3 regions of the Cobetia sp. Ld8 genome follow, and region 3 is predicted to be linked to each of the others. Evidence: predicted binding sites of a transcription regulator. Region 3 holds the regulator's gene; each other region holds the start of a gene.
The links. Region 3 encodes sigma-54, which starts transcription at its own class of promoters, with help from an activator protein. Its sites were predicted from a motif close to TGGCACNNNNNTTGCTNT; they were not measured.
Positions count from the first base shown of each region.

Region 1: glnT (type III glutamate--ammonia ligase) is a predicted target of sigma-54. The motif match lies at 3,843-3,860, and genes of this name have one in related genera.
Region 2: glnA (glutamate--ammonia ligase) is a predicted target of sigma-54. The motif match lies at 3,770-3,787, and genes of this name have one in related genera.

Region 1 is NZ_JBISHF010000007.1:1,151,969-1,159,944, reverse strand. Features, by position in the region: gene ACJJV2_RS09675 (sodium:solute symporter) at 1-178, opposite strand, end outside; gene ACJJV2_RS09670 (GNAT family N-acetyltransferase) at 694-1,122, opposite strand; gene ACJJV2_RS09665 (XRE family transcriptional regulator) at 1,187-1,894, opposite strand; gene ACJJV2_RS09660 (aminomethyltransferase family protein) at 2,195-3,340, opposite strand; gene glnT (type III glutamate--ammonia ligase) at 4,015-5,349, shown strand; gene ACJJV2_RS09650 (glutamine amidotransferase family protein) at 5,467-6,384, shown strand; gene ACJJV2_RS09645 (protein glxC) at 6,384-7,070, shown strand; gene ACJJV2_RS09640 (FMN-binding glutamate synthase family protein) at 7,085-7,976, shown strand, end outside.
Region 2 is NZ_JBISHF010000009.1:321,883-329,858, forward strand. Features, by position in the region: gene ACJJV2_RS17630 (WYL domain-containing protein) at 1-822, opposite strand, end outside; gene typA (translational GTPase TypA) at 1,473-3,281, opposite strand; gene glnA (glutamate--ammonia ligase) at 3,922-5,328, shown strand; gene ACJJV2_RS17645 (DUF4124 domain-containing protein) at 5,791-6,483, shown strand; gene glnL (nitrogen regulation protein NR(II)) at 6,747-7,841, shown strand; gene ntrC (nitrogen regulation protein NR(I)) at 7,838-7,976, shown strand, end outside.
Region 3 is NZ_JBISHF010000008.1:639,434-647,409, forward strand. Features, by position in the region: gene lptC (LPS export ABC transporter periplasmic protein LptC) at 1-308, shown strand, start outside; gene lptA (lipopolysaccharide transport periplasmic protein LptA) at 417-995, shown strand; gene lptB (LPS export ABC transporter ATP-binding protein) at 999-1,739, shown strand; gene ACJJV2_RS13715 (RNA polymerase factor sigma-54) at 1,973-3,421, shown strand; gene hpf (ribosome hibernation-promoting factor, HPF/YfiA family) at 4,082-4,390, shown strand; gene ACJJV2_RS13725 (PTS sugar transporter subunit IIA) at 4,400-4,870, shown strand; gene rapZ (RNase adapter RapZ) at 5,008-5,943, shown strand; gene ACJJV2_RS13735 (HPr family phosphocarrier protein) at 5,930-6,199, shown strand; gene mgtE (magnesium transporter) at 6,613-7,968, shown strand.

The DNA.
Region 1 (7,976 bases), on a different contig from region 3:
CGATGAAGGCTGCCGCACCACACCAGGTGCTGATGGTGGTGCCGGTGATCTTCCAGTAGCCCATGTTCCAGCCGGCAATCAGATAGCTGTCAGAGGTCTTCACCTTGCGGAAGTAGTAGTAGCCGATCGCGAACATGATCACGAAATAGCCAATGATATAGGAGTAGTACCAAGCCATAGTCGAGTCTCCGTTTATTGTTGATTGTTCTATGAAGGTCATGCATGGAGCAGGGCGTACGTGGCGTAGCAGGGACTGAAACGACCCTCTGATTGTCGGGGATGACGCAGTGGGGAAGGTGGCGGACATGGCCGAGACAACCATGTCTTGTCTTCGAATGTAACCCGTTACATCGACTCAATCTAGCCGAGAAAAAGGCGCTGTCAAAAACAAATTTCACCGGCGGACGAAAGTCTCATGCCGGCGCGATGGCAAGATTCTCGTGGGGAGGGGAGTCATGCAAGAAGCGGCATCCTCATGCCTCTTCGCGCAGAAAACAGGTGCCGTAGCTGGCGGAAACGACGACAACTCTGCCGCCATTCAGGCGATACGACTGCCAGAGGAATGAAGAGCTATACAGGTCGCGTCTCGCAACGCTGTCATGGCAGGCGATTTTTTCTTCGGCCTGCAGTGCATGATAGCGGGGCGTACTCAGTCCGGAAGGCGGGCGAGCTCGATCAGGAAGGCGTACAGAATCACGGGGTCATCTGAAAGACGCACTGTGTCTTGGCCAGCGTAAAGCCGCAGGCGGCATAGAATTTCCTGGCGACATCGCGCGCCTCATGGGTGCGAACCCGCAGGGTCAGCGTCTCGTCGGTTGCCCAGGCAATGGCCTGCCTGGCCAATGCCCGTCCTGCGCCTTGCCGTTGCGCCTCCTGTGCGACGGACAGGCCCAGTATCTCTATGAAATCGGCCGAAGCGACACGAAAGACATGCTGGGCGTGCAGCCAGCCAATCACTTCGCCCGCCTGTTCCGCCACCCAGATGCGGTCATGGCGTGACGCCAACAGGTGCTCCAGTCGCTGCAGGATCAACGCATCATCGTCGTGGGGCAGATAGCCCAATGCGGACGCGACGCGTGAAATTCCTAGGGCATCCTCGGGTGTGGCAAGGCGAATCTTCATTGATGTTGTCCAGCCCCCATGACGATGATGATGGATGTTCGAGGGTCTCATTCGTCAGAGAGGCTCATTCATCGTCGTAGTGAATGATCGACAGCAGCTGAATCGGCACCTCGTTCAATTTCTCGGGGCCATGCGGCACACCGGCATCGAAGGCCAGGCTGTCACCGGGCCCCATGTCATAGAACTTGTCACCATGACGGTAGGTGAGGTTGCCGGAAAGCAGGTAGATGAATTCATGCCCGGCATGACAGAAGTTGGGGAAGACTTCGCTGGCGTCATCCATGGTGATCAGGAAGGGTTCGTAGCGCTTCTTGGGGCCTTGTTTGTAGCTCAACAGTTGATAGGCATGGCCGACTTCCGTGCCGGTGCGCACCACCTGCATGCCTTGCCCGGCCTTGATGTGCTGGGCACCACGCCCGTTGACATCGTAATCACTGAACAGCTTCGAGATCGGCAGGCTCAAGGCATTGCACAGCTTGTTGAGGGTATCGAGGCTGGTGGACACCTGGGCGTTCTCCACCTTGCTGATCATGCCCTGGCTGACACCGGCGATACGCGAGACGTCGGAAATCTTGTAGCCCTGCGAGACTCGCTGCTGCTTGAGCGCGCGCGCGATGTGCTGCTCGAGCCCCAGGCGTGTCTCGTCGGCTGCCGCGGTGATGGTCTCCTTCACCTCGGACTGCGCGGCAGGTTCCGCGGCCAGCGAAGGCGCTTTCGTGTCAGGCGCTGTCGGTTGAGGGGTATCGGAGGAATGGGAGGATTCTCGCGGCATGGATAACTCCTGTGGCGGAGGTGAATGCGATAGGGATGGGCAGGCGGGATGAGAATACGCGTCCTTGTAGGAGTCGTTGCGCGTCACCCGCGTGCGGATATCGGGTGACATTATCAAGTTTACCGCCAACCCTCATCCACGTTTGTGGCCAGTCCTCGTCCTGACTCCATGGCGTGTGATGCAAGAGGCCTCCTCGACGCCATGCCGAGGAGGCCTCTCAGGTTTCACGCTATCCAGCATCACGCGATTCGCACTGTTGCCGCGGGGCTTGAGCTGTTGCCTCGCGGCTGTGGCGTGCGATCAGCCGCGAGCCAGTCGCTTGGCCTTTTCCGGGTCATCGAAGGGTAGGGAATGGCTGATGGCCGAGAGGCTGGTCTCGCCGTCAGTGCCAGTCTTGAGGGTCAGCGGGGTGCCATGCTCGGCATAGCCGGGTTCGAGACGTGCCAGCGCCATGGAACGATCGCTCAGGCGCGAGTACATGCCCTGGGTGATGACACCGACACACTTGCCGTCGGCGTAGATCTTGTCACCGATCTGGGCGACGTCTTTCGAATCCAGCAGCACGCCATAGACCTTGACGCGCTCCTTGCCCTGCAGCGCGAAGTGTTCGCTGGCGCCACGGAATTCAGTCTTGCCCGGCGAGACGGTGAAGTCCAGGCCCAGTTCCCACAGGGTGTCGCCCACGGGCTGGTCGGGGTACGGGTAGGTTTCGGAATTGTCCGCCGGGTAGAACAGCAGGTGACTCTCGACCCGCAGCCAGTCAAGGGTACCGAAGCTGCACGGCTTGATGCCCATGTCGGCACCCTCCGCGAGGATCTGTTCCCACAGAGAGGGGGCGTCCTTGGCCTTGCAGAAGATCTCGTAGCCACGCTCGCCGGTGTAGCCGGTGCGCGAGATCATCACGTGGCAGCCGAACAGCTGGGTCTGCAGATGGTGGAAGTAACGCAGCTCACGGATGCCCGGCACGTGACGCTCCAGGAAATCCACCGCGACCGGCCCCTGCAGTGACATGTCGTGCATGTCGTCATCGAAGGTCAGGCTGACGGCGCGCCCCAGGGCACTCTTGGCCAGCATTTCATTCGCGGTACCCGTGCCGTGCACCACGAGGTAGGAGTTCGGTGCCAGGCAATAGACGATGCAGTCGTCGACGAACTTGCCGGCCTCATTCAAGACGCTGGCATACACCGACTTGCCCGGATACAGCTTGGACATGTCCCGCGTGGTGACGTAATCCAGCACGGCCTGAGCGTGCGGACCATTGCAGTGGATCTTCTTGAGCCCCGAGACATCCATCAGACCGGCGCGGGTGCGAATGGTCTCGTGGTCATCGGCCGTGTCCGAGACGGCGTAATTCCAGGCGGTGCCCATGCCATTCCAGTCTTCGAGCTCCGCGCCCAGCTTGCGGTGTTGTTCGGCCAGTGCCGAGATGCGCCATGAATTCGCCATGCGTCCCTTTCTCCTGTGAGTCGTGCTGCCTAGCGTAAATGGGGGGTGCCGTAGTCCTGCTGATGCTGGCGATGATGTCGCGCAAGACGCGCATCCGCCGCAGGAGGTGTTGTTGTTCTTTCGCCTTTTCAGGCGCTTCACCGGGGCTTGTGCCTGCTGCTTGCCTTGCCTGATCGCACGAGAGTCGATTCTTGGAAGGAAAGAAACATTCCCCATAGTTAAGCAAGGGGCTTGCCAATTCCGTCAAAGGCCATGGCCACGGCAGCACTTGAGCGAGTCAGGCGCCGATTGGCAGCACGAATCAGGGCGTGAATATTAGCGCTTTGCGTCATGCTGGTGCGAAGAGAGAGCTTTGGGCACCGAAATGATGCCTATTTCGAGAAACAGGTAGAAATTCACTCAGGATCACCTGGCGTTTCCTGTGGGATGAAATGAACTTGGAAAATAAATTTCCATGCAAAACAGTAGGTTGGTGAAAAGTTCTGGCCGGCAGTTGGCGAAATGGCATGCTGCATGCTTTTCTTTGGGGGAAATAAAGTTGACCAGCAGGAATCACAAAAACTCGTTTCATCCGCTATCTTGACGTGGCGAGTCACCACAAGGGGTCAGGTTTCCCGGGGTGGCAGACAGTGTCGAGGGAGATGAAACCCGGTCCGCTCTCAGAGGAAACCCAGATGTCACCCGAAAACGCGCAACAGTTCATCAAGGATCACGACATTCGCTATCTGCTGGCGCAGTTCGTGGATATTCATGGCGCTGCCAAGACCAAGTCCGTGCCGGCCAATTGCCTGATGGATGTGGTCGAGAAGGGCGCCGGCTTTGCCGGCTTTGCCGTCAGTGGTCTCGGCATGTCGCCGGAGGGGCCGGACTTCATGGCGCGGGGTGATCTGAGCTCGTTGTCGTTGGTGCCGTGGCAGCCGGGTTATGCACGCATGGCCTGTGATGGCTACGTCAATGGTCAGCCGTTCGCCAACGACAGCCGCGTGGTGTTGCTCAAGCAGCTGGAGCGCCTGAAGGAGAAGGGCTGGACGCTCAATAGCGGGCTGGAGCCGGAATTCTCGCTGTTCCGCCGGGGGGAAGCGGGTGAGCTGTTGCCGGTGGACGAGAGCGATACCCTCGCCAAGCCCTGCTACGACTACAAGGGCCTGTCGCGTTCGCGTGAATTCCTCGAGCGCCTGGTCGAATCGCTGCAAGCGGTGGACTTCGACGTTTATCAGATCGATCACGAGGACGCCAACGGCCAGTTCGAGATCAACTACACCTACAGCGATGCACTGACCTCGGCAGACCGCTTCACCTTCGTGCGCATGGCCGCCGGCGAGATCGCCAATGACCTGGGCATGGTGTGCTCCTTCATGCCCAAGCCGCTGGCGGACCGCCCGGGCAATGGCATGCACTTCCACCTGTCCGTATGTGATGACACCGGCCGCAACCTGTTCGGCGATGACTCCGACGCCCAGGGCATGGGCCTGTCGCCGCTGGCGTACCACTTCCTCGGCGGACTGCTGGCACATGCCCCGGCGCTGTGTGCCTTTGCCGCGCCGACCGTCAATTCCTACAAGCGTCTGGTCGGTGGTGGCAGCACCAGCGGCGCGACCTGGGCGCCGGTCTTCATCGCCTACGGTGACAACAACCGCTCGGCCATGGTGCGTGTGCCCTACGGTCGCCTCGAGTTCCGCCTGCCGGACGCCGGCTGCAACCCCTATCTCGTGCACGCCGCCATCATCGCGGCGGGGCTGGATGGCGTGGCGCGCAAGCTGGACCCGGGCACGCCCCACAACATCAATCTCTACTCGCTGACCCCGAGCGAATGCGCCGAGAAGGGCATCGAGAAGCTGCCGCAGAATCTTTCGCTGGCCATCGATGCGCTCGAGGCGGACAGCATTCTGCGCGAGAGCCTGGGCGAGGGAATCTGCGCCGAGTTCATGCGCCTCAAGCGCGAGGAATGGCTGGATTACAACGCACAGGTCAGTGCCTGGGAAGTCCAGCGCTACGCCGAATTCTTCTGATCTCATCCGGCGGCGCTCGCGGATCTCGCGGGGCATGCCAGACGAGGGTCGCCACTGTCACCACCACGCTCAAGACACCAGGCAGGAGACGCCTCCTGCCCGTGAGAGGACATCACCATGTGTGGAATCGTAGGGCTTTATCTCAAGAACCCGGCGCTGGAATCGCGCCTGGGGGAGCTGTTCGAGCCGATGTTGATCGCGATGACCGATCGCGGCCCGGACAGCGCCGGCTTCGCCATCTATGGCGACGAATTTGACGCTGGCATCAAGCTGACGCTGCAAAGCGATGGTGCCGATGAGGATTGGGAGGCGATCGCCAAGGGCCTGGGCGAGCAGGTCGGCACGGTGGCGGACTGGTTCAGCAATGCCAGTGTCGCGGTATTCAAGATCGCCGGGGAAGAGAGCGCCGTGCGCGGCTGGCTTGCCGACAGCGCCCCGCAGATTCGCGTGCTGAGCGTGGGGCAGAGCATCGAGATCCTCAAGGCGGTGGGCCTGCCGGCTCATATCGCCAGCCTCTATGGCCTCAAGGGCATGCAGGGCAGCCACATCATCGGCCATACCCGCATGGCGACCGAAAGCGCCGTGACCCTGCAGGGCAGCCACCCGTTCTCCACCGGGCGTGACCTGTGCCTGGTCCACAACGGCTCGCTGTCCAACCACAACTGGCTGCGCACCAAGCTCAAGCGTGAGGGCATCAGCTTCGAGACCGACAACGATTCCGAAGTCGCCGCCGGCTACCTGACCTGGCGTCTGGAGCAGGGCGACAGCCTGGAAGCCGCGATCACCGGCGCCCTGAAGGACCTTGATGGCTTCTTCACCTTCACCATCGGCACGCGTGATGGCTTCGCCGTGGTGCGTGACCCGATCGCCTGCAAGCCAGCCGTGATCGCCGAGACCGATGACTACGTGGCCATGGCCTCGGAATACCGTGCCCTGGCCAGTCTGCCGGGCATCAAGGATGCCCGCGTGTGGGAGCCGGAACCCGGTCGCCTGTATCTGTGGGAAAAAGACACCGCCCGTTCGGAGGCCGCGTAATGATGAAGACACACGATCTGGCCGTTGAAGGGCTACGCGAATTGAACCAGGCCCTGCACGATGCCGACATCCTGAAGGACGCGCGTGAGTGGCGAGTGGTCAATTCCGACGGCGCCCACAATATCGCCTGCGGCATCAATGACGACATCAGTGTCGATATCGATGGCCATGCGGGCTACTACTGCGCGGGCATGAACCAGAAGGCAAGCGTCACCATCCACGGCAACACCGGGGTCGGGGTGGCGGAAAACATGATGTCCGGCTGCGTGCGGGTCAAGGGTGATGCCTCCCAGTCCGCGGGCGCGACCGCCCACGGCGGCCTGCTGATCATCGAAGGCAATGCCTCGGCGCGCTGTGGTATCTCGATGAAGGGCGTGGATATCGTCGTCAAGGGCAATATCGGGGCCATGAGTGCCTTCATGGGCCAGGCGGGCCGCATGGTGGTCTGCGGCGACGCCGGTGAAGGGCTCGGCGATTCGCTCTACGAAGCGCGAATCTACGTGAAGGGCACGGTCGCATCGCTGGGCGCGGACTGCATCGCCAAGGACATGCGTGCCGAGCACCTGGAAGAACTGGCGGAGTTGCTGGCGAGTGCCGGAATCGAGGAAGACCCGGCCAGCTTCACGCGTTATGGATCTGCGCGTCAGCTCTATCACTTCAAGGTCGACAACGCCTCAGCCTACTGATCAGGATGCTCAACATGACCGACGAGACTCAAACACAGCCCTACAACCCGGCACTGCGGGAATCCGCGACCTTCGGCCGCGATGTCATCCATGAGATCCAGCGCGCGGCGGAGACGGGAATCTACGATATCCGTGGCTGGGGCGCCAAGCGCAAGGTGCCGCATTTCGACGACCTGCTGTTCCTCGGCGCCAGCATGTCGCGCTATCCGCTGGAAGGCTATCGCGAGAAGTGCGAGACCGAAGTCGTGCTCGGCACGCGCCATGCAAAGAAGCCGGTCGTGATCAGCACGCCGGTGACCATCGCTGGCATGAGCTTCGGTGCCCTGTCCGCCCAGGCCAAGGAAGCGCTGGGGCGTGGCGCCTCGGAAATCGGCACCTCCACCACCACCGGCGATGGCGGCATGACCCCGGAGGAGCGCGGCCAGTCCTCGCGACTCGTCTATCAGTATCTGCCGTCACGTTATGGCATGAACCCGGACGACCTGCGCAAGGCCGATGCGATTGAAGTCGTGCTCGGGCAGGGCGCCAAGCCCGGCGGTGGCGGCATGCTGCTGGGCCAGAAGATTTCCGAGCGGGTCGCGGGCATGCGTACGCTGCCGCAGGGCATTGACCAGCGCAGCGCCTGTCGCCACCCGGACTGGACCGGCCCGGATGACCTGGCGATCAAGATTGCCGAACTGCGCGAGATCACCGACTGGCAGGTGCCGATCTACGTCAAGATCGGCGCGACCCGCACCTACTACGACGTCAAGCTGGCGGTGAAGGCGGGCGCGGATGTCATCGTGCTGGATGGCATGCAGGGCGGCACGGCCGCCACCCAGGATGTCTTCATCGAACACGTCGGCATCCCGACCATGGCTGCCATCCCCCAGGCCACTCAGGCACTGCAGGAGATGGGCCTGCACC
Region 2 (7,976 bases), on a different contig from region 3:
GCGCGGAGACTCTTCCAGATGGTCCGGATTGATGCCCAGCTCGCGCAGGACGTACTGCACCAGGGCGCCGCGTGTCGGCAGGTGCAGCTCGCCATCCACCATGCCGTGGTCCTGCTCTATCAGGCCGCACTCGGCGGGCGTCAGGCGCGGATCGGCGCCCAGCTTCAAGGTGACTCGCGTCTCCCAGCCTTCATCGCACTCGCGCTGGCTGCCCTCGAGGGCTTCACCGAACAGCTCCGGTACCGCGCGGAATCGAGACAGCACGAAGTCACGAAAAGCCCGGTTCTTCTCGCAGAAGGCGCGCACATGCCAGCGGCCAGCGGCGTAGACCAGCGTATGCGGACACAGGATGCGCTCCTCCCCCTGGGGGGAGTTGAGAGAGGCATAGGTCACCTCGAGACGCGCGCCCTGACTGGCGGCTTCGATCAAGGCCCTGACCACCGGCGGACTGGCGCTGCGTGACGGCAGGCGCAGGGCCTCGGTATTTGCCTGGCCTAGCCCCAACCCGGTGAAATGCGGATTCAGATTGTCGTGATTGCCCAGCAATTGCAGGTATTCATCGACCTCACCCCGCGTCAGCATGGGGCAGAAATTCGCCGACGGACGGTAGCCCTTGATGACGGGGTCATACTCGAGATTGTTCTCGGCGACCGTCTCGCGGTAGGTCTTCATGACGCGCGAGGCTTGCTGTCTGGCGATACCGAAGGCGTTGCCCAGATGACGCGAAGTGACTCGCCCCTCCCACAAGGCGATGATCTCGATCAGGCGGTAACGCGCCAGCGTGTCCCATGGCAGGACTTCGAGGCGTTGCTTGATGCTCATTGCTGAATCCTTTCATACGGGTCTTCTGGAGCGTATTCGTGACGCATTGCACACACCTGGCTTGGCAATGACGACACATGGCGAGTGCTCACGAGGATCGGTAAGAGGACCCTGCTCCGGGTGGCGTGTGGCGAACAAGTCTTCGTTAACTGCAGGATATGCATAAAGAAAGCTCCGGCAGAAGATACCTGCTCCGTTGCGTTGACCCTAGTGACTGCGCATCGACGTCTCGTTTTTGCGTCGTTCAAACGCGACGCATCATTAGAATTCGACGATTTATCCTCGCTCGATGACGTGTAATTGCGCCCTATAAAGAAATAAAGGCATCATGTTGCGCGTCGGCATCGGCCGCTTATGAGATGCTCTGAATGAATATGCTATATGCGCAACACTAATATGCCTCATATAACCCTCATTTAAGTGTTAGAGATGCCTCAGGCCAAGGTATCGCGCAAAGTTCTCTTATTCTGCGAGCCCTAATAGCGACGCACTTCCTGCAATGACATTCATAAGTATTAGAGAGATGGTCATGCTGCCCTTTGCGGCAACAGCGAAAAGTGCTCAAACGCAAAAGACCCGCCGAGTTGGCGGGTCTTTTGCGTTTGAGCACGATGCCCCCTGCCATCAGGCAGGGGGCAGGCTGGGCCAGCTTACTTGCTGGCGCGCTTGCGCTCGTTCTCTTTCAGGTACTTCTTGCGGATACGGATGTGCAGCGGAGTGACTTCCACCAGCTCATCGGAATCCAGAAACTCGATCGCCTGCTCCAGGGTGAAGCGAATCGGCGGCGTCAGCACGATGTTTTCATCGTTGCCGGTAGAACGCATGTTATCGAGCTTCTTGGCCTTGGTCGGGTTCACGACCAGGTCGTTGGCGCGGTTGTGGATACCGACCAGCATGCCTTCATAGACTTCGGTACCGTGACCGATGATCAGCTTGCCACGTTCCTGCAGGGTGTACAGGGCGTAGGACAGCGCCTTGCCCGGCACCATGGAAATCATGACGCCGTTGCGACGCTCGACGCCTGCGCCTTCCTTCAGATCACCGTAGTGATCGAAGCGGCTGGTCAGGATGCCGGTGCCGGAGGTCAGGGTCAGGAACTGACCACGGAAGCCGATCAGACCGCGAGACGGGATGATGAAGTCCAGACGCACACGACCCTTGCCATCCGGGTTCATGTTGGTCAGCTCGCCCTTGCGGTAGCCCAGCTCTTCCATGATGGAGCCCTGGTGCTGCTCTTCACAGTCGATGATGACTTCTTCGTACGGTTCCTGCTTCTGACCGTCGATGACCTTGATGATCACTTCCGGACGGCCCACGGCCAGCTCGAAGCCTTCACGACGCATGGATTCGATCAGAACAGAGAGGTGAAGCTCACCACGACCGGAGACGACGAACTTCTCCGGAGTCTCGCCCTGTTCGACGCGCAGTGCGACGTTGTGGATCAGTTCCTGGTCCAGACGCTCACGGATGTTGCGGCTGGTGACGAACTTGCCGTCCTGACCGGCGAACGGAGAGTCATTGACCTGGAAGGTCATGGAGACGGTCGGCTCATCGACGGTCAGCGGCGGCAGCGCCTCGACAGTGGCGGTGTCGCAGATGGTGTCGGAGATCGCGAGGTTCTCGATACCGGTGATGCAGACGATATCGCCGGCAGTCGCCTTGTCGGTCTGCACGCGGTCCAGACCCATGTGAGTCATGACCTGGCCGATCTTGCCCTTACGGACAGCGCCTTCCTTGGTGATGATGGAAACCTGCTGACCCGGGCTGACGGCGCCGCGCTTGATGCGACCCAGACCGATGACACCGACGTAGCTGTTGTAGTCCAGTGCTGAGATCTGCATCTGGAACGGACCGTCCAGCTCGACCTTCGGCGGCTCGACGATGTCGACGATGGACTGGAACATCGGGTCCATGGTGTCTTTCAGGTCTTCCGGATCCATACCGGCAATGCCGTTGAGGGCAGAGCAGTAGATGATCGGGAAGTCGAGCTGCTCGTCAGTCGCGCCCAGGTTGTCGAACAGATCGAAGATCTGGTCAACGACCCAGTCAGGACGAGAGCCCGGACGGTCGATCTTGTTGACGACGACGATCGGCTTCAGGCCCTGGGCGAATGCCTTCTGGGTCACGAAGCGAGTCTGCGGCATCGGGCCATCGACGGCATCGACCAGCAGCAGCACGGAATCGACCATGGACATCACGCGCTCGACTTCGCCACCGAAGTCAGCGTGCCCAGGGGTATCCACGATGTTGATGTGGTAGTCGTTCCACTGGATCGCGGTGTTCTTCGCGAGAATGGTGATGCCGCGCTCTTTTTCCTGGTCGTTGGAATCCATGATGCGTTCCTGACCCTCGGCCTTGCGGTCCAGGGTGCCAGACTGACTCAGGAGCTTGTCGACCAGGGTAGTTTTACCGTGGTCAACGTGGGCGATGATGGCTATGTTGCGAAGTTTCTCGATCACGACGGGAACCTGTGCGGAAAATGGGCGCTCGCGTACCGGGCGCTTGTGATTTGGGGCGCATTATAGGGGGCATGGCATGCCTCCTGCCAGCATCGTGCATTCACGAGGCGAGTCAGCGAGTGCCTTCAATTGGCCTGAAGTGCCCAAATGGTTGTCTCTCAAGTCTTTTCCGCGCCCTTGTCGCGGATGAAAAAAACTTGTGAGTCGAGGCAAACATGAGGATGAAAGAAAGAAATGACCGCAATGTGATGCTGACGTGATCATCGGGTGTGAGCGGAGAAATCCCGGGATTCAGCGGTTTGCACCAATGTGGAGCAATGGCGTTTTTTGGTGCACTCAAATGATGAATCTGCACTGCGCGGCAAGAATTTTTGCACCTTGTCGGCCCATCTTTGGTCGGGTTTTCGTGCTGCATGCATGAAGATGGTGATGTTTTTTTTAGCATATTCATGATCTTACTGAAATGAGCGATGCGGCGTGCGCCATTCTGGCACGCTCGCTGCATTGTTAGAGCATCCTGTCTGATGGCTGGCATAACGACGCCGACCATGAGAGAAAAGGCTTACAAAATAGAGCAATAACCCCAGACAACGCTGACACCAACTGTAACCAGAGCCGCCGGCTCCATCGGAGAATTACCATGGCTGAGAAGACACTTGCCCTGATTGAAGAACACGAAGTCAAGTGGGTTGATCTGCGCTTCACCGACACCAAGGGCAAGGAGCAGCACGTCTCCATCCCGGCGCGTACAGTGGATGAGGAATTCTTCGAGAACGGCCAGATGTTCGATGGTTCCTCCATCGAAGGTTGGAAGGGCATCAACGAATCCGACATGATCCTAATGCCGGACGACGGCACTGCCTTCCTCGACCCGTTCACCGAAGACACCACCCTGGTGCTGCGCTGCGACGTCATCGAGCCGGCCACCATGCAGGGCTATGAGCGCGACCCGCGTTCCGTCGCCAAGCGTGCCGAGGAATTCCTGAAGTCCACCGGTCTGGGCGACACCGCCTTCTTCGGTCCGGAGCCGGAATTCTTCATCTTCGACGAAGTGCACTGGAAGAACGAGATGAACGGTTCCATGTTCAAGATCTCTTCCGAAGAAGGTGCCTGGGCGACCGATTCCACGCCGGAAGGCGGCAACCTGGGTCACCGTCCGCGTCTGAAGGGCGGCTACTTCCCGGTCCCGCCGATCGACAGCTTCCACGATATCCGTGCTGCCATGTGCAACACCCTGGAAGCCATCGGTCAGGAAGTCGAAGTTCACCACCACGAAGTGGCGAACGCCGGCCAGAACGAGATCGGCGTCAAGTTCAACACCCTGGTCAAGAAGGCCGATGAGGTTCAGGAACTCAAGTACGTGATCCACAACGTGGCTCACGCCTACGGCAAGTCCGCGACCTTCATGCCCAAGCCGCTGGTCGGTGACAACGGTTCCGGCATGCACGTTCACCAGTCCTTCTGGAAGGATGGCGACAACCAGTTCGCCGGTGACGAGTACGCGGGTCTGTCCGAAATGGCCCTCTACTACATTGGCGGCATCATCAAGCACGCTCGTGCCCTGAACGCCTTCACCAATGCGTCCACCAACTCCTACAAGCGTCTGGTGCCGGGCTTCGAAGCGCCGGTCATGCTGGCCTACTCTGCCCGCAACCGTTCCGCTTCCATCCGTATCCCGTACACCGCCAGCCCGAAAGGCAAGCGTGTCGAGGCGCGTTTCCCGGATCCGACGGCCAACCCGTACCTGGCGTTCTCCGCGATGCTGATGGCCGGTATCGACGGTATCAAGAACAAGATCCACCCGGGCGACGCGATGGACAAGAACCTCTACGACCTGCCGGCCGAAGAAGCCAAGTCCATCCCGACCGTGGCCGAGAGCCTCGAACAGGCCCTGACCGCGCTGGACGGCGATCGTGAGTTCCTGACCCAGGGCGGCGTCTTCACCGACGACATGATCGATGCCTACCTCGAGCTGAAGGGCGAAGACGTCCAGCGCCTGCGCATGGCGACTCACCCGCTCGAATTCGACATGTACTACAGCGTCTAAGTACTGCAACGCCTAAGTACAGCAGCGTCCAAGCGCTGCAGAGGTTGAGGCAGCCATTCGCTAGCCACGCCATCTGACGGAGTGCCTTCCCGGTGAAGGCAAGCCCCGGACGATGACGACAGCAGGGCCATACCGACAGGTGTGGCCCTGTTTTTCGTTGTGGCCCTGTTTCGTTCCATCTCTTTGCTCTGATCCTTTGCTCTGATCCTTTGCTCTGCCCCTGATCCTTTTCCCTGAGGTCGGCCATGCTGATGACAGATATGCAGGGCGCGGTGGTAGCCTTGCGTGACAGTCAATGCACTCAGGCATCTTGTCGAAGGCCCCAAATGCTGGCATCAACGCGGTAAGCTTTGTAACTTGTTAGCCTTGTCTTCAGGCAGCAGGATCGCCTGCCGATAGACCCAACCCGCTGGAGCTGCCTGCGGCTTCTGGCCTCCCATGACTCTCTTCAGGAATCTTCGGATGTGGCCCTTCGTATCCTCCCTGCGCGTCGCGAACCCCGCGACTGACTCGCGTGCACTGCCAGCAGCGCGCCCCGAGCCACTGCAGTGCCTGCTGCTGGCAGCGACGCTGATGCTGTCCAGCCTGTCGTTCGATCTACAGGCGGCCCAGGTCTATCGTCACGTCGATGCCAACGGCAACGTGGTCTTCAGTGATCAGCCTGCGGGCGGCAGCAAGGTGCAGCTGACGCCGCTCAGCGTGGTGCCGTCGACGGAATCCCTGCCGCCGCGGCGCAGCACGCCGTCGCGCGTGAGTTCTACCTCATCCAGCGAGAGCACCCGCACCCGGGCGCCTGCGGTGGATGTGGCCTTCCGTGGCTATACCACCTTCACCATCCAGAGCCCGTCCAACGAGGAGACGCTGCAGACCGGGCAGGCAGGCAATCTGGCGGTGCGCCTGGGAATCGAGCCCAAGCTGCGCCCGGAAGACAAGGTGCGCGTGACCGTGGACGGTGCGCCGTCTCAATCCGCCATGCACAGCACCGTCTTCATGGTGCCGGCGCTGGAGCGTGGCAAGCATGTCATCCAGGCGGAGCTGCTGGATTCCACCGGCCGCGTACGCCAGACCAGTGAGCCGAAGGTGGTCTATGTGCAGCGCGCCAGCGTCAATCTGCCTCGCAACCCCAACAACCCTGCCAATGCTGGCGGTGGCTAGCAGCGTCTGGGCGGCCTGCTTTCTTCGCGCGTTTCTCCTTCGCTGACAGGCCGCCTTCGGGCGGCTTTTTCGTGTCCGGGCCAGTCGATGTCGGGCCGCCTGGCGGTGAAGTGAGGCAACGCGGATTCGAGCGCGATTTTTCGCCTGCACCATTTTGGTGCCAATATGAGAGGCCAGAAATGGTTGCACAGCATCGGACGCCGTGTTCTCGGTGCCTGCACCAGACTGGCGCGGTTATTGCAGAACAGGGAGACGTACTGCAGATGGCGAACAAACCCATGCATCAACGACTGCTCGAACACCTGAACACTGCCGTGGTGGTGCTGGACTCACAGCTGCAGATGGTCTGGATGAATCCCGCCGCGGAGACGCTGCTGGCGGTGAGTCTGGTGCGTGTGAAGGGCAGTACGCCCGACAACATGACCGGGCTGGATGACACCCTGATCAATGTGCTGCGCAAGGCGCTGGAAGAACAGCACCCCTACACCCAGCGTGAGGCCGAGATCATCAACGCGGCCAATGAAGCGCTGACGGTGGATTTCACCGCGACGCCCATCAGCGCCAATGAACTGCTGGTCGAGATAGAACCGCGTGATCGCCTGATGCAGATCTCGCGCGAAGAAGCGCTGATCGCCCGTCAGGAGGCAGTCAAGGTGCTGACGCGTGGTCTCGCGCATGAAGTCAAGAATCCGCTCGGTGGCATTCGTGGCGCCGCCCAGCTGCTCGAACGTGACCTGCCCGAACCGCAGATGGTGGAGTTCACGCGCATCATCATCGAGGAGGTGGACCGCCTGCGTGATCTGGTCGATCGCATGCTCGGGCCGAACCGGCCGCCGCTGCAGGCGCCGGTCAATGTCCACGCGGTGACCGAGCGGGTGCGGGCCTTGCTGCAGGCGGAAGGCAGTGCCATCACCTTGAGCGCCGACTACGACCCGAGCCTGCCGGAGGTGATCGGCGACGAAGGCCAGCTGATCCAGGCGGTGCTCAACATCGCGCGCAATGCCACCCAGGCCCTCAATGAGCAGCCACAGCCCGATTCACCGCAGCCTGACGCCGCCCCTTACGAGATCACGCTGCGGACCCGCGCTCGCCGGCAGTTCACGCTGGGCCATGAGCGCCACCGGCTGGTCTGCGAGCTGGCGATCATCGACAACGGCCCCGGCATTCCGGAGAGCCTGCGCGAGACGCTGTTCTACCCGATGGTCTCGGGGCGCGCCGAAGGCTCAGGGCTCGGGCTGTCGATCGCCCAGGGCATCCTGCACCAGCATCAGGGGCTGATCGAGTGTGACTCGCGCCCCGGCCATACCGAATTCCGTTTACTCATTCCGCTAGCCGGCACTTCTGGAGATCACACATGAGCGAGACTGCCCGCGTCTGTATCGTCGATGACGACCGTGCCATTCGCTGGGTGCTGGAGCGCGCTCTGGCACAACCCGACCTCGAGGTGGAAACCTTCGAGCGTGCCGACCAGGCCGAAGCCAGCATCATGCGTC
Region 3 (7,976 bases):
CCGATGACCGGTGGACCCTCGATACCGATGTCCTGCACTACAGCCGTGATCAGAATCGCGCCTGGAGTGACGTGCCGGTCGTGATCACCCAGAATGGCCAGCATGTCGAAAGCGACAGCTTCAGCGCCGACCTCTCCCAGGATTCCGCCGTGCTGCAGGGCCGTGTTCGCAGCGTCCTGCAACCCGGCACAGGCCAGAGCGAGGCCAGCAAGGAAGCCGAGCGCATCGACTCGGGCACCGACAGCACCAATACCGATGATGGGCGCGTCAACAGCACCTTCGAGGCAGCGCCTGCCAGCGGTGAATGAACCCGCCGGGCTGGCCGTCAAGCCATGACCCGCGCCGCAACACCTTCTTCTCTGCCGCTCGATGGCATCATTGCTCGGGCGGCGATCCCGTCATGCCAAGGAGCCACCATGACTTCCACGACTCGCAAGCCCTTGACGGCCTGTCGCCAGACCCTCAACAGCGGTGTCATGGCGCTCTGCCTGGCACTGGGCATGTCCACCTTCGCCCCGGCCGCCATGGCGCTGGACAGCGATGCCAGCCAGCCGATCAACATCGCCGCGGACGCCCTGTCACTCGATGACAAGGCCGGTACCGCCACCTACACCGGCCAGGTGGAGATGCGCCAGGGCAGCATGAAACTCGATGCCAGCCGCGTCGATATCAGCCGCGCCGGCAGCGGCGAGATCTCGCTGGTCAAGGCCACCGGCAAGCGTGCCTACCTGGAACAGCAACCCGCGCCCGACGAGAAGCTGGTCAAGGGCTGGGCCGACACCATCCGCTACCATGCACTGGAGCGCCGCGTGGAGCTGGTCGGCAACGCGCGTCTCGAGAAAGGCGATGACACCTTCGAAGGCGGCTACGTGGAGTACTTCCTCGACAAGCGCCAGGTGAACGCCAACAACAGCAAGACGGCACAGCAGACCGAAGGCGGTCGCGTGCACATGACTCTGACGCCGCGCGGCGCCAATGCCAGCAAGGAAAACTAAGTCATGACTGCTGCTACTCCGCGTACGCTGAGCGCTCGCCATCTGGCCAAGGCCTACAAGGGCCGCAAGGTGGTCAAGGACATCTCGCTGGAGATCCGCCAGGGCGACATCGTCGGCCTGCTGGGCCCCAATGGCGCCGGCAAGACGACCTCGTTCTACATGATCGTCGGGCTAGTGCGCGCCGATGCCGGCAACGTCTCCATCGATGACAAGGACCTCTCCGCTGCCGCCATGCATCAGCGTGCACGCGCCGGCATCGGCTATCTGCCGCAGGAAGCGTCGATCTTCCGCAAGCTGTCGGTGGCCGATAACATCATGGCGATTCTGGAGACCCGCAAGGACCTGGATCGCAATGGCCGCAAGGCACGCCTTGAAGAGTTGCTCGAGGAATTCAGCATCACGCACATCCGCGCCAGCGCCGGCATGAGCCTGTCCGGTGGTGAGCGTCGTCGGGTCGAGATCGCCCGTGCACTGGCCACCGAGCCGGACTTCGTGCTGCTCGATGAGCCCTTCGCCGGCGTCGACCCCATCTCGGTGGGCGAGATCAAGAGCATCGTGCGCCAACTGCGCGATCGTGGCATCGGCGTGCTGATCACCGACCACAACGTGCGCGAGACGCTCGATATCTGTGACACCGCCTATATCGTCGGCGATGGCCAGATCATCGCCCACGGTGACGCGGACTCCATCCTGGCCAACCAGCAGGTGCGCGACGTCTACCTGGGCCACGAGTTCACGCTCTAGGGTCAGCGGCTGCGCTGAGTCCTCGCGAGGCGAAAGCTTCAAAAGCCGCTGCGTGATTTTATCGCGTAGCGGCTTTTTCATGTCTGACATCAGACGCATGCATGACGTCCATACCACCTTGGTGGAAACATGGCATGCAAGTTGCTTGAATATTCACGGCAACCACTTGTCAGTGCCCCGAGTCACGGTATAGCGTAGTAAGCACGTTCCTTTGCCGTGAATTGACTGACTCCATGAAACCCACCCTGCAACTCCGCCTCGGCACCTCGCTGACCATGACGCCGCAGCTCCAGCAAGCGATCCAGCTGCTGCAGCTGTCGACGCTCGACCTGCGTCAGGAGATTCAGCAAGCCCTCGAGTCCAACCCCATGTTGGAGCTCGACGAGGACTACGAGTCGCTGGATGTCGTCGAGACACAGGATTCAAGCGAGATCTCCACTGCCGACTCCTCGAGCGAGATTCCCGAGGAATACCCCCTCGACAGTGACTGGTCGGACCTCTACCAGGACCACGCCGGTAGCCTGACCAGCTCCGGCAGTGGCAGCGGGAGCGAAGAAGGGCCGGACTTCGATCGCAATACCAGTGTCGAGAGCCTGCAGGACCACCTGCGCTGGCAGCTGGCGATGACCGACCTCGATGGCCGTGAACGCCAGATGGCGGAGAGCTTGATCGATGCCGTCGACGGTGCCGGCTATCTGAGCCTGTCACTCGATGAGCTGGTCGATGGCCTGCGTGGCCAGGGCCTGCCCGGCCTGAAGGCCTCCGAGCTCGAGCAGGTATTGCTGCGTCTGCAGCAGTTCGACCCGACTGGCGTCTTCGCTCGTGATCTGCGCGAATGCCTGCTGCTGCAACTGGCGCTGCTGCCGGATGATCTGCCGCTGCTGGCGCAGGCGCGCCGCTTGGTACGTCAATTCCTCGAGGCACTGGGCAACGATGACCGCAAGCTGCTCAAGCGGCGCCTGAGCCTTGACGATGACGAGCTGGACCACGTCATCCGCCTGGTACGCGCGCTCGACCCGCGTCCGGCATCCGCCTGGGGCGAGCCCGCCAGCGATTACGTGATCCCTGATCTGCTGGTGCGCCATACCCGCCATGGCTGGCAGGTCGAGCTCAACCCGGAAGCGCTGCCCAAGCTGCGCATCCAGCCGGAATACGCCGCGCTGATCAAGCGTGCCGACAAGTCCGCCGACAACACCTTCCTAAAGGACAACCTGCAGGAAGCGCGCTGGCTGATGAAGAGCCTGTCATCACGCAATGACACCCTGCTCAAGGTCGGCCGCGAGATCATGGCACGCCAGATCGACTTCCTCGAGCAAGGCGAGGAAGGCATGAAGCCGCTGATTCTGGCCAACATCGCCGAAGTGGTCGAGATGCACGAATCGACCATCTCGCGGGTCACGACCCAGAAGTACATCCACACCCCGCGCGGCGTCTTCGAGCTCAAGTTCTTCTTCTCGAGCCAGGTTGGTGGCAGCGGCAGTGGCGACGCCCACTCAAGCACCGCCATTCGTGCCCGCATCCGCAAGCTGATCGCGGAAGAGCCGGCCCGCAAGCCTCTCTCCGACTCACGGCTGGTCGATCTGCTCGCCAGCGATGGCATCGAGGTCGCACGCCGTACCGTGGCCAAGTATCGCGAAGCGATGGGCATCCCCTCCTCCAGCGAGCGCAAGCGTCTGGCCTGACGCATCACCTGCGGCTGCCATGCCCAGCTCTCACCTCCACAATGGCAGCCGTCGCCAACCTCAAGCGTTGGATTTTCCGCTCATCAGCCTCTGACTTCGCGGGTAGCGTTATGCCTGTCGCGCGCTCTGTCATGCCGTCAACCGCTCGCCAATTGCCCGTCATGGCCCATGACAGCGCGCAGAATGATGGTAAAAAACCGCCGTTCCGGCAGCGTCATTTACCGTCAATCGCATGTTTTTAAAGTCACTTTTGCGCGTATTGCACCTGGATGACACCCGAAGAACCTCCCGGAACGTCGCTTGCTCCACGCAATCGAAGCGCCTGAAAGGCGACGTACATGCAGGGATTGGCGACGAAAACCCGCCTTCTTGCGCGTCTTTCACGCACCACCCACCAGACGTGCCCTTGAAGTCCACTCCGTTACCCCTCACTGAGTTGAAGACAAGCACTGAGCCACGATGCAGCGCAGCGTTGATCTTTGCGCAAAGCTTGGGCATTGTCGGTACAGACGCTCACGACATCTGACGCCACTGGCAAGGGTGCGAAAACATCGCCAGACGGTGGCCGTCAAGCCTGTTGCAGAGCGTCCGATCAGGGTTTGCTCGTAGTCAAAAAGGGTTACAATTGAATGGCAACCCGCTGGATAAAGGAGCGTGTCCATGCAAGTGAATATCACCGGGCATCATGTGGAACTTACCGATCCTCTCCGCGATTACGTCAACGAGAAGCTCGCTCGCCTCGAACGGCATTACGACAACATCACCAATGTTCAGGTGACACTGTCGATCGAGAAGGAGCGCCAGCAGGCTGCCTGCACCTTGCACGCGGCAGGCGCTGACCTCCACGCCCTGGCAGAAGACCCCAACATGTACGCTGCCATCGACGCGCTCGCCGACAAGCTGGATCGCCAGCTGGTCAAACACAAGGAAAAGTCCCAGGCTCGCTCTCAGGGCACCGGGACCCGTTGACCTTCAGCCATGACACTTGATCAGATCCTTCCCCCCGAGCGCACGCTGTACGGTGTCCCCGGGGGGAGCAAGAAGCGGGTGCTTGAATTCTTCAGCACCTTCATCGCACAGAACATTCCCAGCCTGGACAGCCAGGAAGTCTTCTCGCGCCTGATCGGGCGCGAAAGACTGGGGTCGACCGGCATTGGCCACGGTGTGGCCGTGCCCCATGCACGCAGCCCGCATTGCAAGACGCCAATCGCTGCGTTTCTGAAGCTCGGTGAACCCATCGACTTCGATGCCATCGACGGAGAACCCATCGATCTGCTGTTCGTGCTGCTGGTGCCTGAGGAAGCGGATGAGACCCATCTGACGCTGCTCGGGCAGGTTGCGGAATTGCTCAATTCCCCGACCAATCGCTCGGCCCTGCGCCAGGCAGACAGCCAGCGTGCACTCTTTGAGGCATTGACCCAAGCCATCGCCGAATTACCGGCGCGCTGAATGACAGGCCCGGACATCGTCCGGGCTTTCGTCTTGCTGGCCTTCCATCGGCCGACGTACAGCGCACTGATAGCGGGCAGCCTTCTGCCCCACCCCTGCATTCTTTCGACGTTGACCTCGCCCTTGGAGAGCACTTCATGAAGATCGTGATCATCAGCGGCCGCTCCGGCTCCGGGAAATCCATCGCTCTCCAGGCGCTGGAAGACATTGGCTACTATGCCATCGACAATCTGCCCGGCATGCTGCTGGCGCCACTGGTCGATCAGCTCGAAAAGGACAGCCCGGCGCGCCGGCGCATCGCGGTCTCCATCGATGCCCGCAACCTGCCGGAAGCCTTGACCCGCTTCCCCGAATTGCTCGACAACGTCCGCCAGAGCGGCATGGACGTGCAGGTCGTCTACCTGACCACCGATTCGCGAGTGCTGCTGGAACGCTACTCGGCGACCCGTCGTCGTCACCCTCTGACGCGCGACAACGACCATACCCTGGCCGAGGCCATCGAGATCGAGCAGAAGACGCTCGCTCCCATTCGCCAGAAGGCCGATCTGGTCATCGACTCGACCAACCTGAGCGTGCACGACCTGCGCTCGCGCATCACCGAGCAAGTCGCCCAGCACAGCTCCCGCCACCTGACGCTGACCTTTGAATCCTTCGGCTTCAAGCATGGCGTGCCGACCGACGCCGACATGGTGTTCGATGCCCGCTGCCTGCCCAACCCGTACTGGGACATCAATCTGCGCGGCGATACCGGTCGCGATGACAGCGTGGCCGAATTCCTGCAGCGCTACCCCACCGTCCAGGCGATGCATGACGATATCGCCGGCTGGCTGGAACGCTGGCTGCCCGCCTATCAGGACAGCAACCGCAGCTATCTGACGGTGTCCGTGGGCTGCACTGGCGGCCAGCATCGCAGCGTCTACCTGTGCGAGCAGCTGGCAAGCTACTTTGCCGAGCGCCTGCCTGAGGTGCGCCTGCGTCACCGCGAGCTGGGCATTCATACCGCTCTGAGCAACGCGGGTGAGGCGAGTGATCAGCAAGAGCATCAGCAGGAGCATCGCGATGGCCTCTCGTGAGCTGACGCTGACCAACCGCCGCGGGCTGCACGCCCGCGCAGCCACCAAGCTGGTCAATTGCTGTGCGCCCTATTGCGCGACGGTGATGGTCAGCCATGGCGAGCGACGCGCCAATGCAGCCAATGTGATGGCATTGCTGATGCTGGCCGCGCCCTGCGGCACGACACTGCTGATCGATGTCGAGGGCGAACAGGCCGATGAGGCGATGCTGGCCATCGAGGCGCTGTTCGAAGCGCGTTTCGAGGAAGACGAATAACCGCCACTGACAGCGCTGTGCATTTGCGCTGTGTGTTAGCGCTGTACATCAGGGATGTGCATCGCGGCTCATTCGTCTGGCTCTCGCCTCCTTGCCCCTTTCACCCTTTGCGCACAGCCTTCCTTTAGGCCCTCCCCCTTTTCGGTCAGCCCCTCGCGCAGCTTCCTTGGGCAGCTCCATCACTGCTCACGCAGGATGTCTGTGCCTGTTCTTGCACCTCTCCTTGCGCCTACCCTTGTACCAATCCCAGCACCTCTCCTTGCGCCTGGCAGCCATGCAACGCTGCTTTTGTGCCAGTGGCGGGACGCGGATTGTCCTTTCGATAAGAAACACTGTTTTCTTTTGTCGACGTGCCCCCCTACGCCAATGGTAGAATCAGCGCTGTCCTTCATGTCGACAGGGGAAGCCGACAGATGAGCAAGACGTCTCGTAAACTCAAGCCAAGACTTGATCGCCTGTCACAGGCGCTGGAAAGCGGCGAGCTGGAACAGGCAAGACGCATGCTCAATCGCGGCCTCGCGCCAGTGGACGTGGCCCACCTGCTGGAATCCTCGCCCCCCAAGGAGCGTAATCTGCTCTGGGAGCTGGTCGATGCCGAGCTGCAGGGCGATGTCCTTCAGTACCTTGGCGAAGACATCCAGACCGACTTCCTCAAGGACATGGACGCCGTCGACGTTCTCGCCGCCACCGAGAACCTGGAACCGGATGATGTCGCCGACATTCTGCAGCGCCTGCCGAATGCGGTGATTCTCGAAGTCCTCGACTCCATGGAGGCGCAGGAGCGCCTGCGCGTCGAAACGGTACTGTCCTTCCCGGAGGACACCGCCGGCGGCCTGATGAACACGGACACCATCACCATTCGTCCGGACATCACCCTGGACGTGGTGCTGCGCTATATCCGCCGCCACGAGCGCCTGCCCGACTCCACCGATACCCTGCTGGTCGTCTCGCGTCGCGATGAATTCATCGGTGCCCTGCCCATCAATCGCCTGCTGGTCTCGGACCCCGGCGTCACGGTGCGCGAAGTGATGGACACCGACAGCGTGGTGATTCCGGCCCTGATGCCGGAAACCGAAGTCGCCTCGCTGTTCGAGAAGCACGACCTGATCTCGGCGCCCGTGGTTGGCGGCGATGGCAACCTGCTGGGTCGCATCACCATCGATGACGTGGTCGACGTCATCCGTGGCGACGCCGAGCACCAGGTGATGTCGATGGCGGGGATGGATGAGGACGAAGACACCTTCTCTCCCGTGATGCGCACCTCGTGGCGCCGCGCCGTCTGGCTCGGCATCAACCTGCTGACCGCCTTCATGGCCTCCGCCGTGATCGGCATGTTCGAAGGCACCATCCAGAAGATCACCGCGCTGGCCGTGCTGATGCCCATCGTCGCCAGCATGGGCGGCATCGCGGGCTCTCAGGCACTCACCGTCCTGATTCGCGGTATCGCGCTGGGCCACGTCAAGAGTGGCAATGTCCGCTGGCTACTCAAGCGCGAGGTCATCGTCGCGGGGCTCAACGGCCTGTTATGGGCCGTGGTGGTGGCAGGCATCGCCATCGTGTGGTTCGGGGATGTCCAGCTGGGGGCCATCATCGGCGCCGCGATCATGATCAACCTGTTGATCGCCGCCGTGACGGGCACGCTGCTGCCGGTACTGCTCAAGAAGCTCAATATCGACCCTGCCCTCTCCGGCAGCGTGATATTGACCACCGTGACCGACGTGATCGGCTTCATGGCCTTCCTCGGGCTGGCGACCTGGCTCTACCTGTAATACGCCCG